3 regions of the Synechococcus sp. A15-127 genome follow, and region 1 is predicted to be linked to each of the others. Evidence: predicted binding sites of a transcription regulator. Region 1 holds the regulator's gene; each other region holds the start of a gene.
What was found. The regulator NtcA, encoded in region 1, controls nitrogen genes in cyanobacteria. The targets are predictions, from matches to a motif close to GTANCNNNNGNTAC.
Positions count from the first base shown of each region.

Region 2: the regulator NtcA is predicted to act here: its motif matches at 2,921-2,934, upstream of SynA15127_RS05665 (MSMEG_0569 family flavin-dependent oxidoreductase).
Region 3: the regulator NtcA is predicted to act here: its motif matches at 6,742-6,755, upstream of SynA15127_RS13500 (DUF4278 domain-containing protein).

Region 1 is NZ_CP047948.1:281,970-291,872, reverse strand. It holds gene SynA15127_RS13460 (hypothetical protein) at 1-196, opposite strand, end outside; gene SynA15127_RS01485 (thioredoxin domain-containing protein) at 259-804, shown strand; gene thyX (FAD-dependent thymidylate synthase) at 864-1,586, shown strand; gene dcd (dCTP deaminase) at 1,583-2,176, opposite strand; gene SynA15127_RS01470 (cob(I)yrinic acid a,c-diamide adenosyltransferase) at 2,176-2,775, opposite strand; gene rph (ribonuclease PH) at 2,884-3,618, shown strand; gene ntcA (global nitrogen regulator NtcA) at 3,686-4,405, shown strand; gene SynA15127_RS01455 (DUF3084 domain-containing protein) at 4,433-5,632, shown strand; gene SynA15127_RS01450 (resolvase) at 5,629-6,069, shown strand; gene SynA15127_RS01445 (DUF3146 family protein) at 6,047-6,304, opposite strand; gene pth (aminoacyl-tRNA hydrolase) at 6,301-6,921, opposite strand; gene SynA15127_RS01435 (TatA/E family twin arginine-targeting protein translocase) at 6,930-7,163, opposite strand; gene psbH (photosystem II reaction center phosphoprotein PsbH) at 7,173-7,373, opposite strand; gene psbN (photosystem II reaction center protein PsbN) at 7,458-7,598, shown strand; gene SynA15127_RS01420 (glycoside hydrolase family 38 C-terminal domain-containing protein) at 7,586-9,903, opposite strand, start outside.
Region 2 is NZ_CP047948.1:1,122,806-1,132,708, forward strand. It holds gene SynA15127_RS05640 (protein adenylyltransferase SelO family protein) at 1-322, opposite strand, end outside; gene SynA15127_RS05645 (hypothetical protein) at 372-548, opposite strand; gene SynA15127_RS05650 (hypothetical protein) at 552-713, opposite strand; gene SynA15127_RS05655 (DUF427 domain-containing protein) at 1,174-1,350, shown strand; gene SynA15127_RS05660 (hypothetical protein) at 1,367-1,543, opposite strand; gene SynA15127_RS05665 (MSMEG_0569 family flavin-dependent oxidoreductase) at 1,568-2,866, opposite strand; gene SynA15127_RS05670 (MSMEG_0572/Sll0783 family nitrogen starvation response protein) at 3,041-3,523, shown strand; gene SynA15127_RS05675 (Nit6803 family nitrilase) at 3,543-4,511, shown strand; gene SynA15127_RS05680 (MSMEG_0568 family radical SAM protein) at 4,504-5,595, shown strand; gene SynA15127_RS05685 (MSMEG_0567/Sll0786 family nitrogen starvation N-acetyltransferase) at 5,601-6,251, shown strand; gene SynA15127_RS05690 (sll0787 family AIR synthase-like protein) at 6,248-7,222, shown strand; gene SynA15127_RS05695 (MSMEG_0570 family nitrogen starvation response protein) at 7,279-7,560, shown strand; gene SynA15127_RS05700 (nuclear transport factor 2 family protein) at 7,576-8,043, shown strand; gene SynA15127_RS05705 (DUF3050 domain-containing protein) at 8,046-8,786, shown strand; gene SynA15127_RS05710 (hypothetical protein) at 8,793-9,134, opposite strand; gene SynA15127_RS05715 (gamma-glutamyltransferase family protein) at 9,291-9,903, opposite strand, start outside.
Region 3 is NZ_CP047948.1:1,088,710-1,098,612, reverse strand. It holds gene SynA15127_RS05445 (chlorophyll a/b-binding protein) at 6-209, opposite strand; gene SynA15127_RS05440 (DoxX family protein) at 256-756, opposite strand; gene SynA15127_RS05435 (DUF3303 domain-containing protein) at 863-1,180, opposite strand; gene SynA15127_RS05430 (SDR family oxidoreductase) at 1,250-1,912, opposite strand; gene SynA15127_RS13670 (hypothetical protein) at 1,937-2,059, opposite strand; gene SynA15127_RS13665 (DoxX family membrane protein) at 2,068-2,301, opposite strand; gene SynA15127_RS05420 (CP12 domain-containing protein) at 2,291-2,509, opposite strand; gene SynA15127_RS05415 (hypothetical protein) at 2,697-2,855, shown strand; gene SynA15127_RS05410 (hypothetical protein) at 3,020-3,268, shown strand; gene SynA15127_RS05405 (hypothetical protein) at 3,297-3,782, opposite strand; gene SynA15127_RS05400 (hypothetical protein) at 3,791-3,961, opposite strand; gene SynA15127_RS05395 (hypothetical protein) at 4,041-4,538, shown strand; gene SynA15127_RS05390 (sulfite exporter TauE/SafE family protein) at 4,555-5,325, shown strand; gene SynA15127_RS05385 (hypothetical protein) at 5,302-5,535, opposite strand; gene SynA15127_RS05380 (DUF1993 family protein) at 5,591-6,118, shown strand; gene SynA15127_RS05375 (hypothetical protein) at 6,162-6,431, shown strand; gene SynA15127_RS13500 (DUF4278 domain-containing protein) at 6,440-6,658, opposite strand; gene SynA15127_RS05365 (DUF481 domain-containing protein) at 6,985-7,929, shown strand; gene SynA15127_RS05360 (nuclear transport factor 2 family protein) at 7,933-8,367, shown strand; gene SynA15127_RS05355 (hypothetical protein) at 8,424-8,588, shown strand; gene SynA15127_RS05350 (ATP-binding protein) at 8,606-9,166, shown strand; gene SynA15127_RS05345 (hypothetical protein) at 9,141-9,374, opposite strand; gene SynA15127_RS05340 (hypothetical protein) at 9,517-9,903, shown strand, end outside.

The sequences.
Region 1 (9,903 bases):
GGATCGTGAAGACGACCACCACGGCGATGACCTGAACCAGCTGGATCAGCCAGAACACACTCACGCTGATCGACTGGTTCTGGGCGTAGATGCTCTGATTGACGGTCCAGTGGTTGCCCATCACCAGCGCTACAAGGAAGAGCCCCCCCAGCAGAGGAGCCCGGAAGGGCAGCGTGAACAGGCTCAGGATCGGCATGGCCAAACGCTAGCCACAGCCTTCGGAGAGCCCTGTCAGAGTGCACCCGAACGGAGTCCGTCATGTCTGCCAGCCCACCACCAGCCAGCCTGGGAGCATTCCAGAAAGGCCTTCTGCTGGCGGTGGCCTTCGCGCTCGCGTTGGCCCTCCTTGTTCTGCGCGGTGGCCTGCAGAGCGAATCCCCGATGGAGCAGTTGGCACGGCGTTCTCTGGATCCTGATGTCGCGCTCAGCAATGGCCAGCCGACGCTGATCGAGTTCTATGCCGACTGGTGCCAGGCCTGCCGGGAGATGGCTCCAGGGATGCTGAGCCTGGAGAAATCCACGCGGGATCGCCTCGACGTGGTGCTGGTGAATGTCGACAATCCCCGTTGGCTCGATCTGGTGGACCGGTACGAGGTCAACGGCATCCCCCAGCTGAACCTCTTCGCAGCGGACGGTCAGCCTCGTGGTCGTTCCATTGGCGTGCGGTCTCCGCAGGAACTCCTGGCGCTTGGTGACGCCCTGATCAACGGCACCCCCGTCCCAGCACTTCAGGGAATCGGAAGCACGAGCACCCTTGAGGATCTGGCCAGTACCAACAGAACCGGACCCCGCAGCCACGGTTGACGAGCATGACTGGGCCATCACCGTCATGATCACAGGACCGAGCTGCTGAACAGCACGCCATGGAGCGTTTCCGAGTCGATCTGATCGCCGCCACGCCGAATCCGCAGCAATGCATCTATGCCGCGATGCATCAGGACTACAGCGAGGGTTTTGTGGCCGCTGATCGGGACAGCTGGCCTGACGAACAACGGGCTGGCGAGATCTGCATCAAACGGCTGCTTGCCGGGGAACGGGGCCATTTCGGTCCGCTCGAACATGCTCAGATCGTTCTGAACGTCGGATGGTTTCCGCATTCGGTGATGCAACAGGCCCGGACGCATCGGGTGGGCGTCAGTTTCGATGTGCAGTCGATGCGATACACCGGCGAGCGCATCTGCCGGGCTGCGGACGGCGAACTGCCCCTGGAGGAGGTCTTCTACCTACGACCTGTCGGGGACTACAGCGACCGACAGGGGAAGAAATACCTCTACAGCCAGGCGGAGCGTGAACTTGATCTCAATCACTGCCAGCAATCAGCGGAGCGTTACAGGGATCTGCTCCGTGCCGGATTTGCGGAGGAACATGCCCGCGGCATCCTTCCCTTCGACTACCGCCAGCATTTCATCGTGAGCTTCAGCCTGAGGGCTTTCCTTCACTTCATGGATCTGCGGGCGAAGCTCGATGCTCAGCTGGAAATCCGCAGACTCTGCGACCTGATGTGGCCGCATCTGGTGGACTGGGCTCCGCAGTTCGCCGAGTGGTATGAGAAGAGCCGGCTGCACAGAGCGCGTCTGGCTCCCTAGATGCGCGCCAGGGTGACACGCTCCGGCTGATGCTGATACTTACCCTGCCGATCGCTGTAGGTCGTGTCGCAGGGGTCCCCCTCAAAGAACAGCAGCTGACAGATGCCTTCATTGGCATAGATACGGCAGTCAGCACCGGAGCTGTTGCTGAACTCAAGCGTCAGATGCCCTTCCCAGCTCGCTTCAGCGGGCGTTGTGTTGACGATGATGCCCAGCCGCGCATAGGTGCTCTTGCCGAGACAGATCACCGTGATGTTGGCGGGCACCCGAAGCTTCTCCAGGGCGACACCGAGGCCGTAGGAATGCGCTGGAAGGATGAAGTAGCCACCGTCCTCGTCCTCATGCAGAGGCGTGGGCTCCAGATTGGCGGGATTGAACCGCTTGGGGTTCATCACCGTTCCGGGCACATGCCGGAAGATCATGAACTCCTGCGGGGATAGGCGAAGGTCGTAGCCGTAGGAGGAACATCCGAAGCTCAGAACCGGTCGCAGACGTTGCTCAGGATCAAGATGGCGCACCAGACCTGCCTGAAAGGGCTCGAGCATGCCCTTCTGAGCCTGCTCGGTGATCCAGCGATCGTTCTTGAGCATCAGAAACCCCTGCGCAGTTCGGTGACCTGATCCGCCATGGCCATGACGCTGGAAGGAATCGCCGGCCCAGTGATGATCACATCCATGGAGCCTGGACGCTGTTGCAGGCTCGACAGAAGCTCATCTTCCTTCAGGTAGCCGAGCGCTGCCGCGAGACCGACCTCATCCAGCACCAATTGATCAAGGTCGCCTTCAGCGAGATGGCGCCGGCAGGCCTGCCAGACCGCATCGACGGCCTCGGAACCACCAGGCTGATCGGGTTCTGCAAGACACGCCGGAATATCCGGACGCAGCCAGGTGAGGCCGCCACAGAGCAACACACAGCCCTGCGGCCCCTGCTTCACCCCCCCCTTGAGGAACTGGGCGATCAGAACGCGGCTGCCGAGCCCTGCCGCCCGCATCGCCTGGCTGAGAACACTGGAAAAACTGCCCCGATAGGAGGCCGTATGCACCTGCAGCTGGCCCTCTGGAGCCACCAGATGCAGCGGCGCGGGTGCGGGAAGCGGCGGAAGCGGACGCAGACCGGCCCTCTCCAGCGCGTGGCGATCCCCGGTCAGGGCTCCAGAGGATCGATGGCTGGTGGTCAGGCTTGCGGTCATCGCGTCGGGTGTCACCAGGGATACACCCTGCAGACCTCGAATGTAGCGGCGCGATGCGACTCCACAAGGGCATTGACACTACCGATGGTGTGCTGTGAAATCAGGTTCATGGTGGATCCCTCCGAGACCCGAGCCGATGGGCGTCGTCCTGATGCCCTTCGGCCGTTTGAAGTGAGCTGGGATCCGATGGGGTTCGCTCTCAGTTCATTGATCGTGCGCACCGGACGCACCGCAGTTCTATGCAGCGTCTGCCTTGAAGAGTCGGTGCCGCGCTGGCGGAAGGGGAACGGACTGGGCTGGATCAGCGCTGAATACCGGCTCCTGCCCGGCTCCACACCTCAGCGCCAGTCGCGCGAATTGCTCAAACTCTCCGGCCGCACCCAGGAGATTCAGCGATTGATCGGCCGCAGCCTGCGCGCCGCGGTGGACCTGGAAGCTCTTGGAGAACGCAGCCTGCTGATCGATTGTGATGTGGTCCAGGCGGATGCCGGCACCCGAACCGCGTCGGTCACCGGGGCCTGGATGGCTCTTCAGCTGGCATGTGACCGTCTGATCGCCCAGGGGGTCCTGGAGCGCCAGCCGATCCGGAGTCAGGTGGCAGCGGTGTCCGTCGGGCTCCTGGAGGGCAGGCCGCTGCTGGATCTGGATTACAGCGAAGACAGCCAAGCTGACGTTGATCTGAATGTGGTGGCCTCAGGCGACGGGAGTCTTCTGGAGATCCAGGGCACGGCCGAAGGAGCTCCGTTCAGCCGCGGGCAGCTGAACGTCCTGCTGGATCTGGCGCAGCCCGGGCTAGACGCCCTTCTGGCCGCCCAGAGCAATGCCCTGAGCAGCCGCAGCTGATTGCGTAATAACGGCTACACAGCTGAACAGGGTCGATCCTTAACTTTTAACCAGTCGAAACGGATTGTTGGGAACCAGCAGTGGGTTCAGCCGTTACGTCGCCGTTCCGGCTCATTCGGCCCAGGACCAGCCGGTCAGCTCATCCCGCTCGCTGCTTGATGTCATCAGAGATCTGGACGGCGCCAGCACGGAACTTGTCGAACGAAACAAGACCATCTTCTTTCCAGGTGATCCCGCCGAGCGGGTCTACCTGATCCGTCGCGGTGCCGTGCGGCTTTCCAGGGTTTATGAGTCTGGCGAAGAGATCACCGTCGCTCTGCTTCGTGAGAACAGCCTCTTCGGAGTGCTGTCGCTGCTCACCGGCCACCGTTCCGATCGCTTCTATCACGCTGTCGCCTTCACACGGGTGGAGATGGTGACGGCACCGGCCGGCTCAGTCCGTGCCGCGATCGAGGCCGACACCGCAGTCGGGCTCAGGCTGCTTCAGGGTCTCTCCAGCAGGATTCTGCAGACCGAAACAATGATCGAGACCCTCACGCACCGGGACATGTCCTCCCGCCTGGTGAGTTTTCTGCTGGTGCTCTGCCGGGACTTCGGCGTGCCGGACCAACTCGGCATCACCATCGACCTCCGTCTCTCCCATCAGGCCATCGCCGAGGCGATCGGCTCAACGCGGGTCACCATCACCCGACTCCTGGGAGACTTGCGTCAATCCGGTCTCGTTCAGATTGACCGCAAGAAGATCACGGTTCTGGATCCGATTGCTCTGGCCAAGCGGTTCAGCTGAGAGTCGGCCCCACTGGGAGGTGACGCCGTGAGCGGATGGCTGCTGATCATCGCGCTGCTGGTGCTCGGCGGCGTGCTTTCAGCTCTGGGCGACAGGTTGGGCAGCCGTGTCGGCAAGGCACGCCTCAGCCTGTTCAACATGCGACCGCGACGGACGGCGGTGCTGATCACGGTGCTCACCGGCAGCCTGATCAGTGCGCTGTCCCTCGGTCTGATGCTGCTGGTCAGCCGTCAGTTACGGGTTGGGCTGTTTGAGCTCGACGGACTGCAACAGAAACTTCAGGACAGCCGCCGACAGCTGCGGCAGAACAGAGGTGCCCTGGAGTCAGCCGAGGAAGAACGTCGTCAGGCCATTGCCCAGACGCAACGCATCGATGCCGAGCTGTCGACGGCCAAGCAGCGGGCAGCGACACTTCGTGAGGAGCTGGAGCCTCTGCAGCAGCAGCGCGTCCGGCTGGAGGCCGAGCAGCAGCGCCTCAGTCGCGACATTCAGCAGCGGGACAGGGACATCAAGGTCCGGGATGCAGACATCCGCCGCACCGAGGAGGAACTCAAGCGGGTTCGCGCCAGCATCCAAGCCGGTGAGGCGGAACTCAAGGAGCTGGAGCGCAACCTGATCGCCCTGCGCCGCGGTTCCGTGGTTCTCAGCAGCGGAGAGGCTCTGGCCACAGCCACCATCCGACTGGAGAGTGCAGGACAGGCGAAGACGGTGATCGACCGTTTGCTGCAGGACGCGAATCTCACGGCCTACCAGCAGGTCCGACCCGGTGAGACCCCCGACAGACAGATCCTCCTGGTTCCCCGGAACGATGTGCAGCGTCTGCGGACGATCATCAGCAAGCCAGGCACATGGGTGGTTTCGATCCGCTCTGCCACCAACGTGCTGCTCGGGGAGACCATCGTCTATGCCTTTCCTGACGTCCGACCGAACCGGCGCATCAGTCGCAGCGGCGAAGTACTGGCGTCGGCAACCCTCCCGGACCAGGATCGATCACCGGAGATGGTCCGCCGACGCCTGAACCTTCTGCTCGCCTCTGCGTTCGCCGAGGTGCAGCGTCGTGGCTCCCTCGTGGAAGGACTCCAGTTCGACGGGACGGTCTTCGCTCAGCTCGGCATGGCTCTGGTGGACCGCCCCGCAGAAGAGGGGGATCTGACCCTTGAGGTGATCGCCGAGAGCGACAGTGACAGTGGCGATCCGGTGCTGGTGGCGTTTCGGGTCAGCCCATGACCCGACTGGCCGGTGTTGATCCCGGGAGAAGCAAATGCGGCCTCGTGCTCGTGGACACCGAATCCCTCCAGGTGCTCGGCGGAGCTGTCGTGATCTGTGAGCAGGTTCTGGACCGGCTGAGCGACTGGCAGGTCGCCGGAGGACTGGACGGGATCGTGCTGGGTGACGGCACCGGCAGTGCGGCATGGCTGCCGAAGCTGCAGTCCCTCGCTCCTGTTCAGCAGGTGAATGAATACGGCACCACCCTGCGAGCCCGCCGTCGCTACTGGGAGCTGTGGCCTCCCAGGGGGTGGCAGCGGCTGATACCCCGCGGCCTGCTGATCCCACCCGAGGAGCTCGATGCGATCGCCGCCCTTGTGATGGTGGAGGACAGCCTGGGAACACCGTGCCGTTGGTCGGGTGCGAAACAGCGCCTCAGAAGCGGGCCCGAACGGTGAAGGTGTAATCACCGCCGGGTTCAAGTCGATAATCCGAGCGCACGAGGAATCGACGCAGAGCGTCCTGGATCAGAGCCCGCCCCAGGGAGGGCTCCACGGTCAGGTCACCGCAATCAAACGCCCAGCGGAACTGCCACTGAAAGCCTCCGGCCGCCACCTCCCCCTCAACGCACTGCTCGCTGAAGCACTGGCGCAGCACCCGGAGGTGGGCAGTGGTGGCGGGGAGCGCTGTCATCCGCCGCTGGCAACGCTCTGCGGCCGGTAGGCATTGATCCAGTTGCCGGCCCGTTCCATGCCCTGGCGCTGAATGCGTCCCAGACCATCAAGAACGGCATCCAGCACAGCATCCACACAAGGTTCCTCGACCTTGCTGAAAGCACCGAGCACATGCGACACGGTTCTGGCCCGTCGCTCATCGGGAGTGTCCGCAGGGGCACCGATTCCGATCCTCAGCCGAGGGAACTCCTGCCCGCCGAGATGCTGAATCGTGCTGCGCAGTCCGTTGTGACCGCCTGCACTGCCCTGAGCACGCAGTCGCAGGCGGCCCAGAGGGAGGTCCATATCATCCACCAGAACCAGCAGCTGATCAGCTGTCAGTCCGAACCAATCGAGCGCAGCTCTGATCGATCGACCGCTGTCGTTCATGTAGGTCTGGGGCATCAACAGGCGCAAGCGAGCCTCGCCATGACCGACCTCGCTGGCCAGGCCGTGCAACTTGCTCTGCTGATGGAACTGAACACCCTCCCGAGAGGCCAACCGCTCCAGAACCATGAACCCGATGTTGTGGCGGGTCCCCGCATATTTCGGCCCTGGATTACCCAGACCGACCACCAGCCTCAGATCTGCGGACATTGGCCGGATCAGACCTGGGGTGAATCGTTGTCCTGGGGGGAGTCTCCGGAGCCATCCTCGAGCTCGGGATCGGCCATGGCCTTGTTGATCTCCCGCTCGAACTCCTTGGAGGCGGACTGAAATCCTTTCAGCGTTTTTCCCAGCGTCTTGCCGAGTTCCGGAAGACGCTTGGGACCGAAGACAAGCAAGGCAACGGCGCCGATCACCGCCATCTCAGGGAGGCCGACGCCGAAGACATTCATGACAACCGATCAGCCGAGGCCGTTCCAGTTGACGTTGATGCCTTCCAGGATCAGGGACTTGTTGTACAGCTGAAGGATCACCAGCAGAAAGACGAGGAAGAGCACCATGAAGATCCCCATGACTGGGGTGGTTCCCCAGCCAGGCACGACCTTGCCGTACTCGGAGTTCAGAGGGCGGAGGAGGTCTCCCAGACGGGTGCGTTGAGCCATGGCGACGCTTGGTCTCGGGTGGTGAAAAGTGCCGATACTGTAGGGGCCGGCTCCGGCTTGGAGTCGATCCTGTCGAGAGATGTGATGGAAACGTCTTCCCCGGCCATGTCGGTGGCGATCGGTGTGCTGGCTGTGTTGCTGAGCCTCACCGGCTTTGGTGTCTATCAGGCATTCGGTCCCCCATCCAAGGCGCTGGATGACCCGTTCGACGATCACGAGGATTGAACCAACCGCAGATCGGCAAGCTCCCCCGGCAGTAGCTCGATGGCCTGACTGGGTTCACCCCCCTGGCGGGACACGAGCCAGCCTTCCCTGGGTTCCCAACGGCAGCGCGATGGCCCTGGATTGAGACAGCGGAGGCCCAGGCCGTCATCCTCCGGCCGCAGCGCCACAGGAACAAGCTCCCCGGCGAGAGCTGGCAACCATCGCCGCGACGTCGGGTGTCCGGCGAGAGGACCACTCCAGCCCGGCTCCCGGAAGGCGATCGCCGCCTGTGGCACGCAAGCGCTGCTCCATGAGCCGGTGACCGGCATCAGAGCCAGTCGCTGACGGTGCCAACCACGATCCGCCCCAGGGTCAGGCCAGGTCGGACCGCGCAGCAGGGAGACACCGATCCGTTCGGGCACCACATCCACCCCCTGGGGTCCATCCAGCAGGACGGCAAGTCCACCCCCAGGGGCGTTCGCCTGGGTGGCAAGCCAGGAGATCAGAGGCACTTCCCATCGCGACTGCTCCCGCGACGTGCATGCCATCGCCGGACGCTCCAGGACAGTGCCGGCGGAGTCCGCCGCATAACGGACCGCTGCGGAGCCAAGAGACAGCTCCAGACGAAGCAGTTCATGGCTCTGGCTCCAGTCGATGCTGCAGATCAGCTCGATCCAGGGGCAGTCGGCCTGCAGACGCATGTCCAGACGCATGACACTCGATCCCAGCCGGTAACGCTGCACGACATGGACCACCAGGGGGCCGCGCTCCAGCAGCTGGCATGGCCCCAGCAGCTCAACCGCCAGGGGATGGCGGCGGTACTCCGCTGCAAGATCCCAGGCGTCCCAGAACTCCCCGCGGTCCTGGAAGCGGGCCAGCTGCAGCGGACCTGCCAGCTGAGCCACCCCCTGACTGTCACGCAACTGGAGCAGCCCTCCCGGCCCGCAGTCCACCTCCAGCAATCCATTGCTGAACCTCCAGCGATCGCCATCCAGTCGCTGCAGCTTCACCGGAGCCCGGATTGGAACGACCTCAACCGCTGATGCATCGCATCGGTTGAGAACGACTGAACTGATCCCCCTCTGAAGGGGTAGCTGCACCCACACTCCCCCGGTGGGACACGCCTGTCGCGGCAGAACCATGTCAGCCGCCGACCACGCCCCGGCAGGCAGACGCAGCAGGGGCGACCAGCGCGCCAACGGCTGCAGACCGAACCAGAGCCAGGTCTCCCAACAGCGGGGAGGGCAAGCCGAGCCCTCGCATAACTGCCGCAGCTGATGGTCACGCTGAGACACCGCCTTCCTCCGGGCTGAACGCCAGACCGCTTCGGCCTGGTCGAACACCTCCGGGATGGAGGTTCCTGGAAGGATGTCGTGAAACTGCTGAAACAACAGCGGTTTCCAGTCCCCCATCTCGCCTGCCGTCCCTTCACATCCCCTCAGGGCAGCGACGGCATCCACCTCACGCAGCAACCGCTCCAGCGTGCGGTTATGTCGCTTCTGGTCCGGACGGCTCGTGGCACAGCCGCGGTGCAGCTCCAGATACAGCTCATCCCGCCAGACAGGAAGACGACCGGCGTGCGGCTCAAGGGAAGCCAGATGATCCCTCACCGTTCCAGCACTCCGTTTGGGCGCCTGGGGCATGGCGTCCCAGAGGCGCATCTGATCGAGCATCTCGTCGGTCGGTCCGCCGCCGTGATCTCCCACTCCCGGGATCCAAAGCGCCCGGTCCAACCCTGTCGCCAGCTGCCAATCCCGCTGTTCATTCAGCATGTCCAGCGGTTCACCCCGCCGGCCGATCGGCGGCAGCATCAGAGCGAACAGCTCAGCACCGCCACGGCTGCGCCAGCGGAACAGACGATGGGGGAAGGGCTGGTCAGCATTCCACGCCAGCTTGTGGGTGCAGAACCAACGCACACCTGTGCGCTCCGCCACGGCCGGCAGACCGGCGGTGAACCCGAAGCTGTCCGGCAACCAGGCCAACTCATGGGTCCACTCCGGGAAGACGCGCCGGCTGTAGGTCTGCCCCAGGTGGAACTGCTGCCAGAGCGACGCACTGCTCACCAGCACGCAGTCCGTTTCAACCCAGGGACCATTGATCGGTTCCCAGCGCCCGGCTCGGCTGGCGGCACGCACGCCGGCGAACAGTGCCGGCCGATGCCGCTCCAGCCATTCGTAGAGGGCCGGGGTCGAATGGGCGAAATGGAGCTCAGGCCAGCGCTGCAGAAGGTGCAGTGCGGACCGGAATGTGCGCTCCGCAGCCTGCCAGGTGTCGGCGACCGGCCATAGCCAGGCCAGATCGAGGTGGGCGTGACCCAGCCAGTGCA
Region 2 (9,903 bases), 840 kb from region 1:
GGGCATAGCCGGTGGCCCAGCCCCAGGGATGCATCGGGGGGGTGGCCACCGATGCATCACCGGAGAAGAGGCGGGTGAAATCGGGGTCGTGGGCGAGCGCATCGTCCAGGCCCAGCTCGGCGAACAGGGTGCTGCTGTGGGCGACGTAGTCCGGATTGGGAATCGGTGTGGGCGTCACCGGCACGTAATGGCCGGACATCACCGGCCGTGGCCGGTGATCGTTGCCATCAACCGTGGCGTCCGGATCCGGCCGGAGAGCCTCCAGCAGCGAATAGTCGACCCGCGCGGCGAACTCCTGGAAGCTGTTCGCTGTGGTGGGCATGGGGTCGGATCAGGTCTCTGCCGATGCTATGGAGCCGCTCCTGCGCGGATCAGAGATCCGGCACCGAGGTTTCCGCCCGCAACGTGCACCAGGGTTCCAGATCCGTCGCCTTCCTACAGCGGGGGCAACTCCGTCCCCTGGCCTGCACCTTGGCGAAGGGGATCCAACGGGAGTTGTCGCGGCCCTCGTAACCGCAGTGCCTGCAGTGGATTCGATATTCAGCCATCGTTCAGTCCGATGAGCCTTCCAGGCGCTTCACGGCCTCATGGGCCCGTCGCCATCCCTTCACCTTGAAACAGCTGGAGTCATGGCAGACCAGGTACTGACCGTTGCCGACGGCATCGATGGTGGAACCGCGCGAGTTGGCAAAGATGCGGCTTCTGAAGTCCATGGGGTCTCCCCTGCCCTGGATTCACTGTTGTGGGGCGGCTTCCCATCGGCAACCCGTGTAAAGGCGCATTGCCCAGAAGACGACAGACAACGAAGATGGAAACGGCGTGCTCAGTCTGATCTCAGCTATCGCTGCACATGAGGTGCAAACTGAGTATTTAAGCCTGAGAATTTCCTCCTAAGTAATTTACTCTGCGCAATAGTTTTCTTGACCTGAACTGAATGCTGCTTGTAAGTGTGTTGAACTTGCGAGGGTCACATGTATTCGCTCAGACGAGAACACAACCATGAATCCATCACTGAACGATGGCAAGCCCTGGATGAGTACTTCGTTTGCATCACTGAATGCGACATCAATGATCAGGTCTGTGTCACCACCTGCCTGACAAAGCATCTCAAGATCGACGACGGGTCCGATCTCTCGATGGCCACCTGAGCCGATTCACTCCGATGCACCGGCGATGCAGGCGATCTTCAGCGGCACCGTGATGGCTGAAAGCGACGACATCGTGATGGTTGATGGCCATCCCTGCTTCCCGCTTGCCTCGATGCGGAATGATTTTTACAGTGCATCGGCTCACACCAGCGTCTGCGGCTGGAAGGGCACGGCCCGTTACTGGGGTGTGGTGGTGAGCTGAGCGGTCGATCCAGCCCCTAGAGCTGGTCTCCGTTGTTGCGCAGAGCGCACTGCGGCTGCTTGCTGCCGTACTGCCATGGTCGGCGCATGGCCCAGTACTCATCCACCAGGCCGAGCAGGTAGGTGCCGATGCGCTGGAGCCAGGAGTGTTGCTTCATCCCTTCAACATGCCAAGGGATCGTCTCAACGGCCATGGTTCTCCAGCGGCCTGACCTTGTTCAGGAGCCCAGCAGAGCGGTGCATTCCAGCCGTTCCTGGCTGGCGTCCCGCCGTTTCAGCCTCAGGCTGATCAGCCGTGCGAGATACAGAGCATCGTCTTTCACGCCGCAGAACCGTCCGGACCCCCAGGTGTGCAGCCAAGGCAGGCCGAGGAAATACAGGCCGTTGCTCTGGGTGACGCCACGATCGTGGGCGGGTTGTCCGGAACCATCGAACACCGGTACATCGATCCAGCTGAAATCACTGCGGTAGCCCGTGCACCAGATCACTGCCGCCAGCGGTTCACCGGTGAGATCAAGACCCGGATCCTGCCCATCCGGTGGCTGCCAGCAGGGTGAGTAAGGAGCCTCCGAGGGGGCCTCGATGGCCTGCTTCTCGATCCAGCTGTCGATGCTGCTGCGGATCCGGCAGTACACCGCATCGGCCTGATCAAGATTGCGGCTGAGGTCGTCGGCGAACCGGATCCGGTCGCTGCTGATCATCGCGAGGCGACCGTGCAGATGCAGTCCTTCGATCGCACGCCTCCGCAGATCGATTTCCCTGCCGCCATCCCGGCCCGTGAGGTAGTGGTTGGTTTTGGCACGCACGCTGCGTGGATCGTCGTGCTCGCTGATCGGCATGGCGTAGTAACCCATGCGATCCAGCCAGTCCACCACGTCCCGTCCCCGGTACATCCGTGGCGAGCGGGGGGCGCTGCCCACGCTCAGGTGCACCGTCCGACCGGATAGAAACAGGTCTTCGGCAATCTGACTGCCGGACTGGCCGCTGCCGACCACCAGCACAGGGCCTTCCGGCAGGGATCCGGCATTGCGGTAATCGCGGGCATCGAGCTGCAGCACGGAGGTCGGTAGCCGTTCCGCCAGTGGATGCCTGCGTGGTGTGTGATAGCCACCGGTGGCCACCACCACCTGCTGCGCTCTCACCTCGCCTTCGCTGGTGAGCAGGCGGTAGCCGCTGCCGGTCTGCGAAAGCCGCTGCACGGCCACACCCTCGTGCACATCAGCCCCGACGTGCTGGGCGAAACGGCGCAGGAAGGTCACGATCTCCGCCTTGGCCATGAATCCCTGAGGCTGATCGCCGTCGTAGGGGAAATCAGGCAGCTGGCACTGCCAGTTGGGAGTCACCAGGCAGAAGGAATCCCAGCGTTGTTGATCCCAGGCGTGTCCGATCCGGTTCTTCTCAAGCACCAGAGGACGGATTCCGTGCTGCTGAAGTGCCTGGCTCACGGAAAGGCCGGCCTGTCCGGCCCCGATCACCACAACCTGATGGTTGTCGGAGTGATGCGCGCTGTTGAGCATGCTTCAGCACACAACTTGGCATTGCAATGATTCAGGAAAATCATTTTCATTTGTGTATTGAAAGACACAATTAGTTGAAGCGATTTCTCGCGCATTGGTGCTGTATTTGGTTGCAAATGGAACACTTTTCGTTGATGCCAGGGTGCAGGCTTCTGTTCGTCAACGTTTCTTCACATGCCTGCAGTCGACCGCCCCGCCAATCAGCCGGGGGATTTTCTCGTTGACTACGAGGAAAAAGTTTTTCCTGACGTCAAGGCTGAGCCGGGTGAAAAGGCTCTGGTCACATTCCATACCGTTGCCTTCGAAGGATCCATCGGTCTGGTGAACCTTCTGCAGGCCAGTCGTCTGATCAACAAAGGCTTCGAAACCTCAGTGCTGCTCTACGGTCCTGGCGTCACTCTCGGGGTGATGCGGGGTTTCCCGAAGCTTGGTGATGCCGCCTTTGACGGCCATCTCAACTTCAATGCACGCCTTCAGAAATTCATGGATCAGGGCGGAAAGGTCTACGCCTGCCGCTTCGCACTTCAGGCGCTTTACGGCCATGGTGAGAAGGCCCTGATGCCAGGGATCACGCCGGTCAATCCTCTCGATGTGCTCGACATCGTGCTGATGCACCGCAAGGAAGGCGCCTTCATCCTCGACACCTGGACGCTCTGAGCCGGAGCTGATTCCTGTCATGGTGACCACTGTCAAAGTTGCCGCCGCTCAGATCCGTCCAGTGCTGTTCAGCCTCGACGGATCTCTGCAGAACGTGCTCAAGGCCATGGCCGATGCGGCGGCCGAGGGTGTGGAGCTGATCGTCTTTCCGGAGACATTTCTTCCCTACTACCCCTATTTCTCCTTCGTCGAACCACCGGTTCGCATGGGTCGCCCCCACCTGGCTCTGTACGACCAGGCGGTCGTCGTGCCGGGTCCTGTCACCGATGCAGTCGCGGCCGCTGCCCGTCAGCACGGCATGCAGGTGCTTCTCGGAGTGAACGAACGCGATGGAGGCACGCTCTACAACACGCAGCTGCTGTTCAACAGCTGCGGCGAGATCGTTCTCAAGCGACGCAAGATCACACCCACGTATCACGAACGGATGGTCTGGGGGCAGGGCGACGGTGCCGGGTTGAAGGTGGTGCCCACCCCCCTCGGCCGCATCGGTGCGCTGGCCTGCTGGGAGCACTACAACCCCCTGGCCCGTTACGCCCTGATGGCTCAGGGCGAGGAGATTCACTGCGCCCAGTTCCCCGGTTCACTCGTCGGTCCGATCTTCACCGAACAGACCGCGGTGACGATGCGACACCACGCCCTGGAGGCCGGCTGCTTCGTGATCTGCTCCACCGGGTGGCTGGACCCTGAGGATTTCGCGTCGATCACGCCGGATACGTCGCTGCACAAGGCCTTTCAGGGGGGCTGTCATACCGCGGTGATCAGTCCGGAGGGCCGTTACCTGGCCGGACCACTGCCCGATGGCGAGGGCCTTGCCATCGCAGAGCTGGATCTGGCTCTGATCACCAAGCGCAAACGGATGATGGACAGCGTCGGCCACTACAGCCGGCCGGAACTGCTCTCGCTGCGCATCAACCGCACTCCGGCCCTGACCATGGACGACATGCCGGTCGAGCCGACCGCCTTCAGCGAGGAGCTCGACCATGTCTGATCTGGGTCGCCTCGTCACGGAACTGCAGGTGAAGGGTCTGCGGGCAGAGCCGTTGAACGGCAATCAGGGCCGTCGGGGTGGAGCCGGCCCCTCTGATCACCGCGCTCTCGAGATCGGTGGCCGCACGGTGATGGTGCCTGTGTACAACAACGCCTCCGAGGCGTCGCCGTATCATCTCGACGTTTCCCCGGACGGCGTCGCCCTCAGCGGTCCGGGCGATGCCTCCCTGGCCCAGGTCGCCGCCACCGATGAACCGGCGTTCTACGGGCTCAGCACCGCGGATGGCATCCCCTACCGCTCGATCGCCCTGCTGCACAGCCGGGATGTGCTCGCCACAACGCTGCTGCAGACCTGCATCCGCTTCCGCGATCGCTCGCAGTCCTGCCAGTTCTGCGCGATTGAGCAGTCGTTGGAGGACGACGCGACGCTGGTCCGCAAGACCCCCGAGCAGGTGGCCGAAGTGGCCGAGGCGGCGGTGCGTCTCGATGGCGTCAGTCAGCTGGTGATGACCACCGGCACGCCCAACGCCGATGACCGTGGTGCCCGGCTGATGGCGGAGACGGCGGCCGCGGTGAAGCGCCGGGTCGATCTGCCCATTCAGGGTCAGTGCGAGCCCCCCGATGATCCGATCTGGTATCAACGGATGAAGCAGGCCGGCATCGACAGCCTCGGCATGCATCTGGAGGTTGTGGAGGCGGACGTGCGTCGCCGCATCCTGCCCGGCAAGTCCGAGATCAGCCTGGAGCGTTACTACAAGGCGTTCGCCGATGCCGTTGCCGTCTTCGGTCGCGGTCAGGTGTCCACGTACCTGCTGGCGGGTCTCGGTGACAGCCGGGACGCCTTGATCGACTGCAGCCGTCGCTTGATCGAACTGGGGGTGTACCCCTTCGTGGTGCCCTTCGTGCCGATCAGCGGAACACCCCTGGAGCATCACCCTTCGCCAGACACCAGCTTCATGGTGGATGTCTACCGAGACGTCGCAGACCTTCTGCGGCAGGGCGACCTGCGTTCCGAGCAGATGGCTGCTGGATGCGCTAAGTGCGGCGCCTGCTCGGCCCTGTCGATGTTCGAGCAGGAGGGCTGAGCGGCATGTTCTGTCTTGATCCCAGCAGTGGTGGCATCGGCAGGAGCGTGAGCTCGGCCCCGCGACTGTTCACGCCATCGGTGCGTGCCGGAATCGGCGTTGATGCCGACGATTTCCAGTTGTCTCCGACGGCTTGCTCGGATCGGTTCTCGTTCCATCTGCTGCGGCCCGACTCCAACCTGATACGGGGCTACTGGCGTCTGCGGCGCAGTATTTTCTGCCGTGAGCAGAACGTGTTCGAACGCTCCGATCGCGATGAACTCGATGCTGTGGCCTGGCCGATCGCGGCCCTGCAGCACGGTCCTCCCTCCCCGGATGCGGATGACGATGTTGATGTGGTGGGTGTGGTCCGGATCGTCGAGACCGAACCGCGCCTCTGGTACGGCGGCAGGCTTGGTGTGCACAGTTCCTTCCGCCGCCACAATCAGATCGGCAAGGGCCTGATCTGGAAAGCGGTCACCACGGCGAACGGCTGGGGATGCGACCGGTTTCTGGCCACGGTGCAGCTGCAGAACGTGCGCTTCTTCAAGCGATTGCACTGGACGTCGATCGAGGAGCTGGAGATCCGTGGCATCCGCCATCACCTGATGCAGGCGGACCTCAGCTACTACGTTCCGGCCAAACAGCAGCGACCGTCCCTGCAGCTGGCCGCATGAGCCTGCTGTCGCTGGCGGAAGAGCTGCGCCGTCAGAGCGGTCTGCTCGCCAAGCGGGACATCCGCCCGGCGGCTTCGATGTTCAATCACGTGCCGTTTCCCCATCTCGGCAAGCCGGGCCGGTTGGGCGACGATGCCGCCCTGTTGCCTGCTCAGAGCGGGCAGCTGTTGATGGCCTGCGAGGGCATGCATCCCGCTCTGGTGGTCGAGGATCCCTGGTTCGCGGGCTGGAGCGGCGTGCTGGTGAACCTCAGCGACATCGCTGCGATGGGAGGGCGACCGCTGGCTGTGGTGAACAGCGTCTGGACCGAGGGGCCCGATTCGCTGCAGCGTCTGCTGGAGGGGATGAGCAGCGCCTGTGACCGCTTCGCGGTGCCGATGGTCGGTGGCCATTCCAATCAGCAGAGCCCCTACGAAGCGCTGTCGGTCGCGGTGCTCGGTGTGGCGGAGGGGCCTGTGCTGTCGGCCCGGTCGGCGTCAGCCGGGGATGAACTCTGGCTGCTGGTGAACCGGAGCGGTCGCTTCTATCGGCACTACCCCTTCTGGGATGCCGCCACGGCGGCGAGCCCCGGTCTGTTGCGCTCTCATCTCAGCCTGCTTCCGGCGCTCGCGGCCGATGGCATCGTTCATGCCGCCAAGGACATCAGCATGGGCGGACTCTGCGGCACGGCGGTGATGTTCGCGGAATCCTGCGGTTCTCCCATCACCCTGGAGCTCGATGCGATCGAGCGACCTGATCAGGTGGATGAACAGGCCTGGCTCCGCTGCTTTCCCAGTTTCGGATATCTGCTGGCGGTGCGTCCGTCGATGACCGGCAGGTTGCAACGGATGCTGCAGGGGGATCCGCACCTGATCTGCTGCCGGATCGGATCCTTCGGCAGCGGCCCCTGTGGGGTTGCGTTACAGCGTGAAGGTGATCAGGAACTTCTGTGGGATGGCAGCGAAGGGCTGACTGGCTTCGGCTGTGACTGATGAGACAGCAGCGGCGGATTTGCGTGATGCAGGATCCTTCCGGTCAGGCCTGATGAATGCCCGAAGTCCGTTTTGAGCTGGAATGGCCTGATGGTCAATCCAGCACGTTGTATTCACCTTCCACGGTGATCCTGCAGTACCTGAAAGCCGGTGATTCCTTCCGGGTTTCTGAATTCGAATCGCTGGGCGTCAAGGCCCTGCGGGCCGCATCCGAGCGGGTTCGAGCCCGTTATGGATTCGCCTGTACACGAACGGATGAGGAGGAATCTCAGCTGCTTCAGTGGGTTGCCCGCTACAGCCCTGATGCCAGCGTGCGTGTGATCAGCCAGCTGCCCTGACTTTTATTTAATCCCATGACTGGAAAACCACCGTTTCCACCTTTCACGCTGGAAACCGCTCAGCAGAAAGCCAGGATGGCGGAAAATGCCTGGAACACCAAAGATCCAGAGAAAGTTTCGCTGGCCTACACCGAAGACAGTTTCTGGCGCAATCGCAGCGAATTCATCCACGGCCGGGATCAGATCCTTGCTTTTCTGAAGCGCAAATGGTCTCAGGAACTTGATTACAAGTTGATCAAGGAGGTGTGGGCCTACGCCGGCAACAGAATCGCTGTTCGATTCCAATACGAATGGCATGACGATTCCGGACATTTCTTCCGGTCCCATGGCAACGAAAACTGGGAGTTTTCGGAGACCGGTCTGATGCGTCGCCGTGAGGCAAGCATCAATGATGTGTCGATCAAACCGGAGGATCGCCGATTCACCTGGGGTGATGGACCCCGGCCGGATGACTTCCCCGGTCTGACCGAACTGGGCCTCTGAGTGTGAATTTTCAGCGTCACCCGCTGCCCCAGGCGATTGATTCCATCGCTCACCTGCGGCTGTTCGTTGAACATCACGTTTTCGCGGTGTGGGATTTCATGCTGCTGCTCAAGGCTCTGCAGCAGCATCTCGCTCCATCCGGTGCGCCTTGGGCTCCTCCGCCGCACCCCAGGATTGCCGGGCTGATCAACAGCCTCGTGGCCGAGGAGGAGTGCGATTGCCTGCCGGATCATCTCGGTGGCCCTCTGCATCTCAGCCACTTCGCCATCTACCGGCGGGCGATGGAGGAAATCGACGCCGACACCAGCGTGATCGATGCCGTTCTCGTTCAGGCGATGGCCGGAGATCTGCACGGTTCCGTGTGTCACCCCTCGATTCCGGATGCGGCACGCCGATTTCTGCGCACCACCCAGGACCTGATCCGTGCGGGCGAGGTGGATGCCCTTGCTGCGGCCTTCACCTACGGCCGGGAGCTGATCGTGCCTGATCTGTTCCTTTCGCTGCTGGCGCGTCTGCGTCTGATCAATCTGCCCTGCCCAACCCTGTGCTGGTACCTCGAGCGCCACATCGAGCTGGATGGCGACATCCATGGCCCCCTGGCCGAGCAGATGGTTGAGGTACTCATCGGTTGCGATCCCATGGCACGCGATCGGGTGGAGCGGGTGCGATCACGGGTGATCGGCGATCGGCACTGTTTCTGGGACGCTGTGCAGGCTCAGCTGGCGAATCCCGTCGCCGTCTGATCTGATTCAGGCCCGGCCACCGCGGGGCGTCTGGCGCAGCATCCTTTCCCAGTGGCGTTGCCAGCTCTGTTCATCACCGATGCCGGCGAGCAGCTCCACCTCACCGGGGGAGTGCTGCAGGCGGAGTTTCCACGCACTGATGTCGTCGGCCTGATTGATCCAGAGCCGCAGCACATCCTGATGAATTCTGTCTGCATCCCATTGGTGCTGGAGTGCCACCTCCTGTGACCAGATCACCAGATCATCCAGATTGAGTGGTCGGAAGCCCATCAGATTGAGCCCGGTGAGCTGCTCAAGCTCAAACCGGCGCAGAACATCTCCCAGCCCGAAGAAGTGAAGCAGGATCATGCATCTTGTCACTCGTTGCGATCGAACGTACGGGTTTTTTCTCTGGGAAAAGGTTCGTGTTGATGATCTTTACTCACTCTTGATTGCGTCCTCTCGTCATCACTTCCAACTAGCACTCTCATCCTCAGAGTGCTAACTGATCTCTGCTTGTTCCGGTCAGGGGATGGCCAGGGCGGTTCCCTCGCGGCGTGGGTCGGCAGCCCCCTGCCAGCGGCCGTCGATCCACTGCAGCAGGGCGGTGCCGCTGCCGAGGCGTTGCCGTCGCATCGGTTGATCGTTCAGCACCAGTTGATCGGTGGCGACCGGCCAGGGCAGGGGCGGATCCTTCTCCACCGCCAACCCCGAGCTGCGCATCGAGAGATGCGGCAGTCCCACGGCCCGCGCCGGTGGCTCCTGCCACACCAGTGAGGCCAGCAGCACCCGGCTGAGCACGTGGGGGATGCTGCGTCCTCCCGGGCTGCCGACCGACAGCACCGGTTTGCCGTGGCGGAACACGATTATCGGGGCCATCGACGACACCGGTCGGCGACCGGGCCGGCGGCGGTTCGCCACCGGGCGGCCGTTGATCGCGGGTTGAAAGGAGAAGTCGGTGAGCTGGTTGTTCAGCACCATCCCCGCCACCAGATGGCGGCTGCCGAACACGGTCTCCACCGAGCTGGTGTAGGAGGCGAGGTTTCCCCGGGCATCCACGATCGCCAGGTGGGTGGTTCCCTGTTCGCGGCCCTGATCCGGCAGTGCGAAGGGATAACGCGCCATGCCCGGCGGCAGT
Region 3 (9,903 bases), 810 kb from region 1:
TGGATTCAGCTCTGGCCAAACAAGCCGAACGTGATCTGGCTGGCAATGCCATGGCCGGTAAGAAATTCCGTGGTCAGACCGATCAGGAAACCCAGCATGGCGACACGGCCATTGAGCAATTCGGCTCGTCCCATGCGCTCCGACTCGATCTGTGCCTTGGCAGCGTCCTGATACCAGGCATCGCTGGACTGGGTGACTGAGTTGGACATGACAGGCCCTTCGCGTGAAGCAATGTTACAGGACGTGAAGCCTGTTTCAACGATTGACGGGAACTTCGCTCAGGCCGGGCGTACGGGAGACCAGGTCATCCAGGGATTCAGCAGTGGCGGTGTAATCAGGCTCCAGCCGGCGGGCGATCAGCTCATCGATAGAAAGCATTCCCGGCCCACAGGCAAGAACGGCGACGGCGGCTGCCAAATACAGACCGAGAAGCTCGAGCAAGTAGATATTGAATCCCGCCGTGATGATGGCGTGGTAGATGGCAACGCTGATCGTTCCGGCGACGGCCAGAGCCCCGAAGCGGGTGAGCAGTCCCGTGATCAGCAGCCAGCTGCCGATCACTTCGGAAAATGCAGCCACGTACGACAGCAGGATCGGGAAGGGGAGATGCAGGGGACGCACGAAGGCGTCGGCGAAATTCTCGATATTGGCGAGCTTCTCGTAGCCGTGATGAATCAGAAGGGAGCCTGTGAACACCCGCAGAAGAAGCAGACCCAGATCTGCAAGGAAAGGGCGCGTAAGGACGGCGCGGATCATGGGACTGCTTGTACTTCACATAGGTTAAAAAACCTATGTGAAGCAGTGTGGCTCAACTCCTTAATTGAGCATTTCTACTCAGCCCTGCCGGTGACTGGGGGCGTGGTCAGTCGACCTCGTCAAGCTTGGCGTTGTGCTCTTTCTGCATCTCCACCATCTCGCCACAGCTCAGCGCCGGTGTGTACTCGATGTCGATGCCGAACATCGATCTCCAGAACATGAAATGCCGGAACAGCGTTTTGGCGTCAGCCGCCTTGCAGATGATGCACACACGACCTGATTCCGGCATGTGGAGCCTGGCCACGAGCTCGAAGCCGTCGAATCTGTCTTCGGAAGCACCACCTTCCATGTATTCGATGAAGGCGGTGTAGGCCTCGTCCTGGGTTTCAGAGGGAATCTGCGCTTCGCAAACGAAAAACTGCACGGGAGCTCCTGAGGACGCTGTTCTTCTAGTGGCAACCTCATCCGAAGGGCGGTGCCCCCTGAGACACGATCAGGCGAGAGCATCGGCCATGGCCACCGGGTCGAGTTCCTCACTGCTGGTGATCTCGACGATGCGACCGATCGACGCCGGAGTCTGGAGAGCCTCCACACAGCAACGGGCCACCAGCCGCCGGGGGATGGAATCACTCTCCTGCTGATCCGGCCCGCTCCAGCGAATGGCCTCGCGCTCCAGATCCTGCTCACGCTCCGAGAGACCGCCGGGTCGGATCACAGTCCAGTCCAGACCACTGGTTTCGAGCGAACCTTCGCCGACACGCTTCCAGACCAGGATCAGACCGAACAGGTTGAGGGGATGCCGCCAGCGGCCGGCACAGAGGGAACTGACCAGCACCACACGGGAGACTCCGACACGACGGCAACTCTCCACCTGGCGCTTCACGCCCCAGGCATCCACACGCATCGGACCACTCAGATCGATCGAGGGGCGAGCACCTGTGGCGATCACCAGGGAATCCACATCCCGCAGGGCCTGATCAAGTGACGCGTCATCCGTCAGATCGAGGCGGTACTGCTCACAGGCCTCCAGGGATTCAGGCAGCGTCGATGCTGGTCGCAGCAGCAGCCTGGCCTGGCCTCCGGCACGCACCACCTCTTCGGCCACGCGGAAACCAGTCCGCCCGGAAGCTCCACTCACGGCCACCGTGCCGAGCATGCTGCTGCTGTTGCTCGTCAGACCCTAACGACGGCCCGCCTTGGGTACAGGTCGGGTGATCGCCAGCAGCAGGGCTCCGATCAGGGAGAGATTGCGGATGAATCCAGCATCGATCGGTGCCGCATGGAAGATCAGCGTGGTCGGCACCAGAAAAATCAGCAGAAGTGAGGCACCGAAACGGGTGTCCTCCCCAGCCCCAGAAAGAACGAACCGAGGATCAGGAGTACGATCGCCGCTGCCAGCAGGGCACCCGCCACTGGAGCGGGGATTCCCTTGGCGGCGATGCGGCTCACCGTGCCGCCGAAGTCAGTCAGTTTCCCTGGAACGGCGTTGATGAACATCGCCGCCAAGGCCAGACGGCCGAACCTGTCAATCAGGTCAGTCGTCATACACGAGGCATTCGGGCTCGTCAGGGTTCTGCTCGCAGAACAGCTCGAGCGGAGAAGGATCGTGCTTGTCCTCGGGGAAAGCACGCTTGTGATCGAGCAGCCACTGCAGCTCTTCGGTCAGGTGGCGCACCTTGCCGTCGTTGTGATCGGCGAGGGCCTTCAGGAATTCCTCCTGATCCTTCTGGATGTGGTCGTCGATGGTTTTCATGCTTCCGGTCGAAACCTCTCCTCCGCTTGTTAGCGAGCGAAGGCCGACCGGATCAGCGGGTATTTCTACCTTTATTGGAAAAACAACACATCAGCATTCGCAACCCTCTCTGATCAAAGTCATGTGACGCATTGGTGGTCAGAAGAGGCATCAGGGGCGATCGTCTGATTGACAAAGAAAAGCGTTCATGCATTTCACGGAACGATCGCTGCTGACCGGCACGATCCTGTTCGGGATCGGGCTCATCGTCGGTATCGCCATCGGCTCGGCGACCGCCGTATCGGCACTCACCCAGGGGGCTCCTGACGTGCTGCAGAGCTGGTCAGGTGTGGTGGCACTGCCCTGATATTGACGAACGATCCTGAACCGCCTATCAACACTCCCAAGGCGGCTTCAAGATCATGAACAGCAACGCGGAGCGCATCATCTTTCGCAGACGGAAATCAGGATTGCATCGCTTTCTCGCCAGCATGCGCCAATTGATTTTCGGCTGATGCACAGCTGAGGTCAGTGCTTCAGCAAATGATGCGGCGCCGCGAGCCTGTGGTGGGCCATGTTGGGCGTGTCCTTCGCGTCGCGTCCGTGACCGATCGCAGGCCTTACACCGTCCTTTACAGGACGTCTGACAACAGCACCCTCGAAAACTGTTTCTACGCCTCTGATGCCTTTCAGGCTCGGTTGCTCGCCATCGAATTCAACAACTACATCAAGGACCACCCCAACCGCATCGTGAGGATCTTCAGCTCCCCCACCTGCTGAGCCGCCGTTCAGCAGGTGAGAACAGCCTTCAGATCAAGGCAAGCGGAAGGGGATGCTCCAGGGATAGGCAGTTGTGGTCGTCGTCGTTGGTGGTCCTTAATTCAAGGTTGAAGAACAGGGCCGACGGCTTCGACACATAAGGCCCCGCATGCCAGGTTCCCGGATGCAGCTTGATGCCCTCACCAGGGAGCAGTTTCAGCAGCAGAACAGAGTCGGAGCAGAGCCCGGCAGAGCCGGCTTCATGCGGAGCGACCGCGAGCCACCAGGGCTCGGCATCAGCGGATCCGAGGCACTGACTGACGCGGAAATGGCAGGTCATCGCCGCCACCACGGGAGGGCGACGCCTCAGACGCATCAAATAGAAGCGCGGTTGGCCGTCGGAGGCGAAATGAAGATCGGCATCCTCCGGACCGAATCTGGCTGGGTCGTCCTGAGGCAGAAGCAGGGTTCCACACGCCGAGAAACGGGAGTCCTGCGGTCGGATCGGCTTGATCACATCAGTCATCGGATCCATGGGGATCGTCAGCGTGAACCGACACTGATGTTGCCGGCACTGATCAGCTGTTCGAGCCTGGCGGTGAGCTTCTGCTCCGTGCGATCGAAGCCGTCATGGTTTCCGGCGACGTAGGCCAGCTCCTCACTGGTGATCACCTGATGGGTGACGGCATCCAGATAGATCTGAACCAAGGACATCGTTCCGACGTCAACAGGGCACAATCCTGGCAACAGTGGTTGGGAAACGGAGGCGTCCTTCGACACGGACGGAAGCGGTATGCACCCCCAGCGGATTCAGAGCCTCATCAAGGAGTGCGGCCTCGGTCTCTTCGACCTGGCCTGCCATGTCAGTGCCCTCACCAGCTGGGATCTCAACGTGCCGGTGGGTGTGATCGATGCCCGGCGAAGCACCCCGAAACTGACCGTCACCGCCATCGGAACGATCAACTCGGTGGTGCGGGCATCCGCCACCATCGGCCATCCGCTGATGCGGCGCTTCTTCGAGCGCATGGAGGCCGTCGGTGTGGATCAGGCCCTGAACGAATCCAACTCAGGGCCGGAATCCGAAGCCTTCGGAGAGGTCTGGCAGGCCTACAAGGACGAACGCCGCCGCGGCGAAGCACCGATGTGGAGCATCGAAGACGCCACAGATTTCGTGATGACCTCGCGGGAGGCGCTCAGCGATCGAGAAGTGGCCTGTGTGGCAATTCTTCCCGGAGAACCTCACGCCATCGTCACCTTCTCGGTACCGATCGCCTTCCTCACGAGCGGATGACCACCGCCGCATCCCGATGAGCCTGGAATCCCTGCTGCTGTTCCTGGGGCTCGGCCTGATCGCCGTGATCGCCAACGCGATGTCGGCGTTTGCCGGCGGCGGAGCCGGACTGGTGCAGCTGCCGGCCCTGATCTTGCTCGGCCTGCCTTTCGCCACAGCCCTGGCGACACACAAACTGGCCAGCGTGGCCTTGGGAATCGGTGCCGCCGGGCGTCACTGGCGGGCCAGCAGTCTCGATCCGCAGCTGTCAGGCCTCGTGTTGCTGGCAGGACTTCCCGGGGTGTGGATCGGGGCCAGTACCGTCCTGGCCTTGCCGGATCGTTTGGCCTCGGCTGCCCTCGCACTTCTCACCCTGGGACTGGGGTTCTATTCGGCCCGCCGACCTGAGCTGGGCCGTGAGGACCGACCGACGACTTGGACCTGTTCAACGATCGCCGTCGGGGCCGCGGTGCTCTTCGGAATCGGAATCCTGAATGGATCACTGACCTCCGGCACCGGACTGTTCGTGACCATCTGGCTGGTGCGCTGGTTCGGACTGAGTTACACCCGGGCGGTGGCCCACACGCTGATCCTGGTGGGCCTTGGCTGGAACGGCACCGGAGCCCTCGTGCTGGGAATCAGCGGGGAGATCCGCTGGGACTGGCTGCCGGCACTGATCGCGGGGTCGTTGACCGGTGGATACCTCGGAGCGCACCTGTCCCTGAAGCGGGGCAGCAGCATGGTGAAACGTGCCTTCGAGCTGCTGGCCCTGCTGATGGGCGTTTCACTTTTGATCCGGAGTCTCTGAGGGGTCGTCTGTCGCCAGAAAACGTCCGGCAAAACGGGTCGCCAGCACCACGGTGGCTGCCCCGTAGGCGATGAAGGTGGTGGCCTGACCGGCCGTACCGGTTTCGTAGACCTCGCCTGTGAGCAGCATCCAGTCCATCAGTGACGCAACCGTGCCCCAGATCACCACCCAGACCGAGACATAGGCAATACCGCGAAAGGTGGGGTTCACGCTGGCCGAAGCGACTGGCGAAAGGCTAAAGAAGCAGCACCAGCTCCAGACATCCGTGTCTCGCTCCTTTCACTCCGCTCTGGTTCCTCCGCTGGTGCGCAATCTGAACAATCTGAGCCACCTGCTGAGGAGGGCCGGACGTCACGCGGAGGCCTCGGGGTTCCCGATGGCCGTGCTTCTCTCCAGCCGGCTTTACCCCGACATGTTCGATCTCACCCGTCAGGTGCAGATCAGCACGGACATCTCCCGCCGGGGCGTGGCCCGTCTCTCCAGACGGGAGGCTCCCGTGATGGACGACAACGAGACGGAGCTGAGCCAATTGCTGGAACGGATCGCACGAAGCATCGACTTCATGGAGAGCATCACACCGGCGGAATTGGATGGGGCCGAAGAACGCGAGATCCGACTGCCCATCCCAGGAAGCATGGGGGGAGGCGAGCGGGTGTTCGAGGGGGAGGACTTCCTGCGCTCCTTCGTGCTTCCCAATGCCTATTTCCATGTGACCACCGCCTTCGCCATCCTTCGCCACAACGGCGTGCCGATCGGAAAGTTCGATTACCTCCTTGGCGACGATGCCCCCTGAAACGCAGTGCCTCCCGTAGTCTCAGCCCGGACAGGGAGTGGGGATGCCGAGGAAGCGCCGCAAGCTCAGCAAGGAGATGGAGGCCGAGATGGCCGCCGCTAAGCGCAAGATCGAACTGATCATGGCTCTGATCCATGACATCCGGGACGACGACATCCAGGGTGAATATCTGGAAGCCTTCGGGCAGATTCGTTCAGCCGTTGTGAACCTCGTGGCCAAATACACCACAGACGGGTTCTGCGAGGAGACCGAAGGCCTCCTCGCGCTTTACAAGGGCCTGATTGTGGAATTTGAAGAGGAGTTCGAGCTCTGAGACCGAGATCAGAGGCTGTAGGAGACCCCGCGGTAGCGGAAGTTGCCTGACTTCTGATCGGCAGGGCCGTTGCTGGCGCTGTATCCACACCCTCGGTAGGTGAGCGTGAGGGAGGAGCGAGCCTCGTCCTGACGGGCGCCGTACACGCCGCGGTCGTAACGGAGCTGCTGGGATTGAACTGATACGGCCTGCTCGTAAGCCTGGCCGCGATAAAGAAGCGTGGTCATGGGTCGCGTCCGAGATTGGCCGGCGTCCCCGTTCCATGGCGCCGGTCGAACTGCGCTCCGCTGTGTAGCGGAGTGAACGTTGTGTAGCGGTTGCTACAGAACCGTTATAGAGCAATGGCCAACGCGTGTGATGTTCAAGAGAGCACAGGTTTCACCTCTCCGCCCGCACACGCCAGCTCAGGTTTTCGGCCCGCCGGGGAGATAATCGACCGACTCATTCGATCGGTCGCCATGCCGTTGCGGCAGAACAAGAATCAAGTCTCTCCGCTACGACTGAAGATCACCCTTTTGGTCGCTGGTTTTGGACCAGTGATCGCCATCGGGCTATGGCTCCAGTCCAAGGGATTCTTCAGTTGATGGCCATTCATCACGCCCTTGCAGCCCCACTGTTTCTGGCGCTGTTTCTGACGCTGCCCGAAGGAGGGGCCGTCAAGGCTGAAACCATTCGACTCACCCTGAAGAACGGCGACACCATCAACGCTGAATTGGTGCCGGATGAGAGCTCGGAAGAGCGGAAGGTGGTGATACATCCTCAGCTCGGCCGACTGGAAGTGAGCCGGGATGCCATCCGACCCGAGCCGACACCCCCTGCCTGGAAATCCTCGATCTCCGCAGGAGTCATCGGGAACAAAAAGGATGGGGATGACGACGTCACGGCCACATTCGCAGCAACATCGACTTACAAAAAAGACGGCGACAAACTCAGCCTGAAAGGGGGATACAACTACAACACCACCCGGGACGGGAATGAGCCCTTCAAGGTGCAGACGAACAAGGGCTCCGCGACCGTTCGCTACGACCGAAGACTCAGCCGAGGCCTCTCGCTGGTCACATTGGCCGACTACGTCTACAACGGCACGAACGAGGCCAGCGTCAACACGGTGAAAGGGGCCATCGGGCTCGGAGTTCCACTGATCAACACCCCATCCACCCAGCTGACGCTTTCTCTCGGCCCCTCCTTTCAATGGGGTAACGGAGGGAGCGACTGTGACACCGACTCAGCCTGTGGCCGGACCTACCCCGGAGCCAGCTTCACCACAGAGCTGGACTGGACACCGAATCCATCCTTCCGCATCAGTCTCGACAACAACTTCTCAGCCCTTGCAGCCTCAGAGTTGAAACCCACCAACAGCTTCGGCGCCACCATCAAATATTTCCCGTCCATCACCAGCGGCATGTTCACTTCCTTGCAATTCCTCTCCACTTACAACAGCATCGCCAAGCCGGAGATCGACAACACCGTCAACGGTCAAGTCGGAATCGAGTTCTGAATCATGCTGATGCCTCCCCTCAACAGTGACGACCTGCGTCGACTGTTCAGCAAGCCTTACGGAACTCCCGGCCCCACCCCGGAGCAATGGAAAGCGGTCTACGCCGAAGACGTTCTGTTCATCGACCCAACTCAGGAACAAAAAGGTATCGATGCATACATCCGCGCCCAGGATGGTCTGATGAAGCGGTGCGACGATGTGTTCCTGGAAACAGAAAGCGTGGCTCTCAACGATGAAGTGGCTTTCGTGGAATGGCGCATGGGCCTGAAGATCAAAGGGATCGAATTCATCTACCCGGGTGCAACAAGGCTCGTTTTCGGGAGCGATGGACGCATCACCAATCACAGGGATTACTTCGATTTCGTGGGTCCGACCTTCGGCCCTGTCCCTGTTCTGGGGCCATTCGTGCGCTGGATCTACAAACGATTCGTGTCTTGACAGTGACCGCATCAAAGTGAAAATCAAGGCATGATGATTTAACTCCGCTTGTTCTGATGGACCACGAACTCGACAAAGTCATCGCATGGATCGACGATCGCGATGCTGAAGCCGAGCAGTGGCTCAATGAACAGGCTGCTGAACGCTTCAATCTGAAACCGGAATCCGAAATGGCTGCCTACCTCGCAGCTGTTCTTTCATCCGACCTTCTTCCGGACTGAAGCCCCTGCATTGCCACATGCTGATCGGCCCTCCGGCCAGCGGCAAATCCACCACCGCTCAAGAGCTGGCAGCACAGCTGCAGGCCCTGGTTCTGTCAACGGATGTGCTGCGTGAGGAGCTGTGGGGAGATGCGTCGATTCAGGGTCCCTGGCCCGTCCTCGAACGCGTGCTGCACTGCAGGATCCGGGAGTCCGTCGAAGCCGGGCGACCCGTTTTGATCGATGCCACCCACGCCCGCCGCCGCTGGAGGCGGCGGTTGATCCACGCATCCGGCCTGCCTGCCGAGGTGCGCTGGGTGGGTTGGTGGATGCAGACGCCGCTCAGCATCTGTCTGGTCTGGAATCGACGCCGAACCCGCCAGGTGCCGGAGGAGGTTATCCGTCGGTTCGCCGCCCCACTTTCAGACCCGCAGGCCTGTCCGACGCTGTCGGAAGGCTTTGAAGCCCTGCATCCACTGGATCCCAGCCGCGGGGGCCTGCAGGATCAGATCCGCCAGGCCATCAAGGGAACAGCTCTCAATCAGGGAACAGCTCTCAATCAGGGAACAGCTCTCAATCAGGGAACAGCCAAGGCGTGATCACGAACTGGAACAGATGACGCGACGACTGAAGCTTGATGAGAAACAGAGACCAACACAGAAGCATCAGCGCAAAGGCCAGCCAGAGTCCGATCAACCAGCAGGGCAGATAGATCAGAACTCTCAACAGCAGCCACGGATAGAGAATCCAGATGCCGGCATCGCGCAGGCGAAGCAGGGATTCGGCTCTGGGCTGGCGGCGGCTCACGCCCCATCCACAGGGAACCGACTCACTCTCTCCAGAACCGGCTCACAGCAGCTGAGCGTTGTCTTGGAACCCGCTGAAGAATGCGTCAGCACCACCCGTTCCCGTTCTCAGAAATAGAACCGGAACAGAACGCGAAGCCTCCATGGGACGACCACGGAAGTTCGAGGGCAAAGGGAAGAACACCGAGATCGAGACCACCGTGCGGATCGACATCCGGGAGGTGGAAAGCACAAAGGACGGGGAAGTGACCTCGTCACGGACCCTGGAGGAGAGCCGCATCATCAACCGGGGCATCACAAGGGCGCGGGACATCGAACTGGAGTTCCGCGACTGCAAGCAGTCAGGAAGCGATCTGGGGCTGTTGCACCACAAATTCTTCATCGGTCGCGGTCGTCCCTTCCGTCACAACCAGAACGGGGAACTGAGCCTGATCGTTGGCACCTACAACTGCTCCTGGGGAGCACACAACAACCTGGAAAGTCTGATGATTTTCCGACGCGAGGATTGCAGGGAAATCATTGATGCCTAC